DNA from 2 places in the Streptomyces angustmyceticus genome. Region 1 is predicted to be linked to the other one. Evidence: riboswitches for the same ligand, from Rfam matches in the RefSeq annotation. Region 1 holds a riboswitch; the other holds the start of a gene.
What was found. Region 1 has a riboswitch for glycine ahead of gcvP (aminomethyl-transferring glycine dehydrogenase). Riboswitches for the same ligand answer to the same signal wherever they lie in the genome.
Positions count from the first base shown of each region.

Region 1 (2,196 bases):
GGTCAGTCGTCCGAGCCGGCGATCTTGCCGAAGTCCTGGTCACCGGAGCCGGGGGAGGACACCGGGTCGGTCGGCGAGGAGATATCCAGTCGGTAGTGGTGGTAGAGCTGGAGTTCCTGCTCGGGGGAGAGATGGCGGCCGACGCCGAAGTCCGGCGCATCCTTGATCAGCTTGCGGTCGTAGGGGATGTGCAGCCCCTCGCCGACCATCTTGCTGGGTTCGAGGGGGACGAACGCGTCCCGGCTGAAGAGTCCGGTACGCACGGCCGCCCACTCCGGTTCCCCCGTCGCGTCGTCGAGGTAGACCTCGTCGATCGTGCCTATTTTGGCGCCATTACGGTCGAACGCTTTGCGGCCGATCAGGCTCCGGGGATCGATATCGGTTTGCACGGCCCCTCCAATTGGTCGCAACTGCCCTCTGACAACTACCAAACGGCACATTTCATGCCCTGGCCACTCGAAGGATCCTTCGAGTGCCGCGCTGGTAGGCTGGCCAATGGCCGCAGACCCCGTGCGGGAGAGTCCCTGATCGTTCGCGTTCAGGGCGCCGAAGGAGCAAATCCTCCCCGGAATCTCTCAGGCACACGTACCGCGTGGGCGAGGTCACTCTGGAAAGCAGGGCGGGCCGCGGAAGGCACAGCTCCGGGACCCCTCCTCACCGACGGTGAAAGCCGGGCCGCCTCGTGCGGGCCGGTGAAGCTCTCAGGTTGAGATGACAGAGGGGGAGGCCGTCCGGGCACCCGCGCCGTGGTGCCCCTCGTAGGTCGCGTGACCAGGAGGCCCCCGCAGATGACCACCAATCGCATCTCCTTGACCGAGCTGGAAAGCGGCACTCCCTTCGAGCACCGGCACATCGGTCCCGACCACGAGGCGCAGGCCAAGATGCTCGCGCACATCGGGTTCGGTTCGCTGGACGAGCTCACCGCCACCGCCGTGCCCGATGTGATCAAGAGCGCCGAGGCGCTCGGCCTGCCGCAGGCCCGTACCGAGGCCGAGGTGCTCCAGGAGCTGCACGGTCTCGCGGACCGCAACCAGGTGCTCGCGTCCATGATCGGACTCGGCTACTACGGCACGTTCACCCCGCCGGTGATCCTGCGCAACGTCATGGAGAACCCGGCCTGGTACACGGCGTACACGCCCTACCAGCCGGAGATCTCGCAGGGCCGCCTGGAGGCGCTGCTGAACTTCCAGACGATGGTCGCCGACCTGACCGGCCTGCCCACCTCCGGCTCCTCCCTGCTGGACGAGGGCACCGCGGCCGCCGAGGCGATGGCGCTTTCCCGGCGGGTCGGCAAGGTCAAGCAGGGCGTCTTCCTGGTCGACGCCGACTGTCTGCCGCAGACCATCGCCGTGATCGAGACCCGTGCGGAGCCCACCGGCGTCGAGGTCGTGGTCGCCGACCTGTCGGACGGCATCCCGGCCGAGGTCGCCGAGCGCGGGATCTTCGGTGTGCTGCTGCAGTACCCGGGCGCCTCCGGTGCGGTCCGCGACCCGCGCGCGCTCATCGAGCAGGCCCACGAGCTGGGCGCGGTCGTCACCGTCGCCGCCGACCTGCTCGCCCTGACGCTGCTGACCTCGCCCGGCGAGCTCGGCGCGGACATCGCCGTAGGCACCACCCAGCGCTTCGGCGTCCCGATGGGCTTCGGCGGGCCGCACGCCGGCTTCATGGCCGTCCGCGACCAGTTCGCCCGCAGCCTGCCGGGACGCCTGGTCGGCGTCTCCGTCGACGCCGACGGCAACAAGGCCTACCGCCTCGCGCTGCAGACCCGCGAGCAGCACATCCGCCGGGAGAAGGCCACCAGCAACATCTGCACCGCGCAGGTGCTGCTCGCCGTCATGGCCGGCATGTACGCGGTCTACCACGGCCCCGAGGGTCTGCGGACCATCGCCCGGCGCACCCACCGCTACGCCGCGGTCCTCGCCGAGGGCCTGCGGGCCGGCGGGGTCGAGATCGTGCACGACGCGTACTTCGACACGCTGACCGCGCGGGTGCCCGGCCGGGCCGCCGAGGTCGTCGCCGCCGCCCGCGAGGCCGGGGTCAACCTCCGGCAGGTCGACGCCGACCTCGTCGGCATCGCGTGCGACGAGACCACCGGACGGGCGCAGCTGGCCGGCGTCTGGGGCGCCTTCGGGGTGCACGGCGACGTCGAGCAGCTGGACGCGGCCGCCGCCGAGGCGCTGCCCGAGGCCCTGCGGC
Region 1 is NZ_CP082945.1:7,049,961-7,052,156, forward strand. It holds gene K7396_RS31500 (DNA polymerase IV) at 1-96, shown strand, start outside; gene K7396_RS31505 (PRC-barrel domain-containing protein) at 3-389, opposite strand; glycine riboswitch at 504-601, shown strand; glycine riboswitch at 602-728, shown strand; gene gcvP (aminomethyl-transferring glycine dehydrogenase) at 789-2,196, shown strand, end outside.

Region 2 (2,196 bases), 4.6 Mb from region 1:
GCACCACCACGCTCCCGCCGGAGCGCAGCGCACGGCCCAGCGTCAGGTAGTGGGCGGCGCGGACCAGCGGGCGGTAGAGCGCGTAGGGCAGCCGGCGCAGCCTGCCGTGCTCCCAGCGCTCGCGGACGTCCTGCGAATCGATGCGGTGCACCGCGGCGCCGCGGGCGTCCAGCGGCGGCACGACGCGGTGCATGAGGGTGCTCTTGCCGCTGCCCGGCAGCCCGGAGACCACCACCAGGTCGCCGGCCGGGAAGCGCAGCTCGGCGGCGCCCGCCGGCCGCCCCGGGCCCCGCAGGTCCACGACGGCGGCGCCACGCCCCGGCCGGACGGCGCGCCGCGGCGTCCGGCCCGCCCGGGGCACGGCGGCGGGCGGCGCCGCCGGCGCGACGGCCGGAGGCACGACCCCGGAAGTGGCCCCGAATGCCGCTTCACTGTGCACGCGATCGTCCTCCCCGTCCGGTTCTGTTCCGGTTCGAGTCCGTCCCCTACCCGCAGAGTGTCAAGAAAAGGTAATGCCCATCAAGGTGATTGTCCGATCCGCCCACGTCACGGGCGGGGTGACGGCCGGGGCTCCTCTATCGGGCGATCCCGTGTAATGATGTGGCCGCCACGTGCACATCACAGCTCACCCGTGCACCGCCAACTCCATACCGGCCGCTTGAACCCGCGCGGGAGAGTCCCCGGCCGCCATGGCGGGGCGCCGAAGGAGCAAGTCCTCCCTTGAATCTCTCAGGCCCCTATACCGCGCGGGCGAGGCAGATCTGAAAAGCGAGCCGACGCCCGGCGCACGGGGCGGCTCCACCCAAGGTGCAAACCGGGTCCGTTCGCGGGATCCCGGTGAACCTCTCAGGTTCCGATGACAGATGGGGAGAATGTCCTCTCACCCATGCCTGGGAGCCCAGAACCATGACTGATGCCCCCCGCCGTACCGCGCTGGACGCCACCCATCGCGCGCTCGGCGCCACCATGACCGACTTCGCCGGCTGGGACATGCCGCTGCGCTACAGCAGCGAGCGGGACGAGCATGTCGCCGTCCGCACCCGCGCCGGCCTCTTCGACCTCTCCCACATGGGCGAGATCACCGTCACCGGCCCGCAGGCCGCCGACCTCCTCGACTACGCACTGGTCGGCAACATCGGCGGGGTCAGGACCGGCCGCGCCCGCTACACCATGATCTGCGAGGCCGGGGGCGGCATCCTCGACGACCTGATCGTCTACCGCCTCGCCGACCAGGAGTACATGGTCGTCGCCAACGCCTCCAACGCCCAGGTGGTGCTGGACGCGCTGACCGCCCGCGCCGGCGGCTTCGACGCCGCGATCCGCGACGACCGGGACGCCTACGCGCTGCTCGCGGTGCAGGGCCCGGAGTCCCCCGGCATCCTCAAGAAGGTCACCGACGCGGACCTGGACGGCCTGAAGTACTACGCCGGCCTGCCCGGCACCGTCGCCGGCGTCGAGGCGCTGATCGCCCGTACCGGCTACACCGGCGAGGACGGCTTCGAGCTGTTCGTCCGGCCCGCCGACGCGGTCGCCCTCTGGGAGGCGCTGACCGAGGCCGGCCAGGACGCCGGCCTGGTGCCCTGCGGCCTGTCCTGCCGCGACACCCTGCGCCTGGAGGCGGGCATGCCGCTGTACGGGCACGAGCTGACCACCGCGACCACCCCGTTCGACGCGGGCCTGGGCCGGGTCGTGAAGTTCGAGAAGACGACCAACGACGGCGACTTCGTCGGCCGTGCCGCGCTGGCGGCCGCCGCCGAGCGGGCCGAGGCGAACCCGCCGCGCAAGCTGGTCGGCCTGATCGCCGAGGGCCGCCGGGTCCCGCGCGCCGGCTACCCGGTCGTCACGGCCGACGGCACGGTCATCGGCGAGGTCACCTCCGGGGCCCCCTCCCCCACGCTCGGCAAGCCCGTCGCCATCGCCTATGTCGACGCCGCCTACGCCACACCGGGCACCGAGGGTGTCTGCGTGGACATCCGTGGAAGCCATGAGCCGTACGAGGTCACCGCGCTGCCGTTCTACAAGCGGCAGAAGTAAGGGCTCACGGCGGCAGACACGGCCGCGGCGCGCCCCCGCGCCGCACCGTGCACGAACCTCCCCCGGCTCCGCCAGGGGCGACCCCCTTCACGATCACACCCTCGCGTACAGGAGAATCGAGCCATGAGCAACCCCCAGCAGCTGCGCTACAGCAAGGAGCAC
Region 2 is NZ_CP082945.1:2,486,285-2,488,480, forward strand. It holds gene K7396_RS11190 (AAA family ATPase) at 1-400, opposite strand, end outside; glycine riboswitch at 660-755, shown strand; glycine riboswitch at 756-873, shown strand; gene gcvT (glycine cleavage system aminomethyltransferase GcvT) at 907-2,034, shown strand; gene gcvH (glycine cleavage system protein GcvH) at 2,158-2,196, shown strand, end outside.
Region 2: it holds a riboswitch for glycine, as region 1 does, so the genes downstream of both, gcvT (glycine cleavage system aminomethyltransferase GcvT) here and gcvP (aminomethyl-transferring glycine dehydrogenase) in region 1, are expected to answer to the same signal.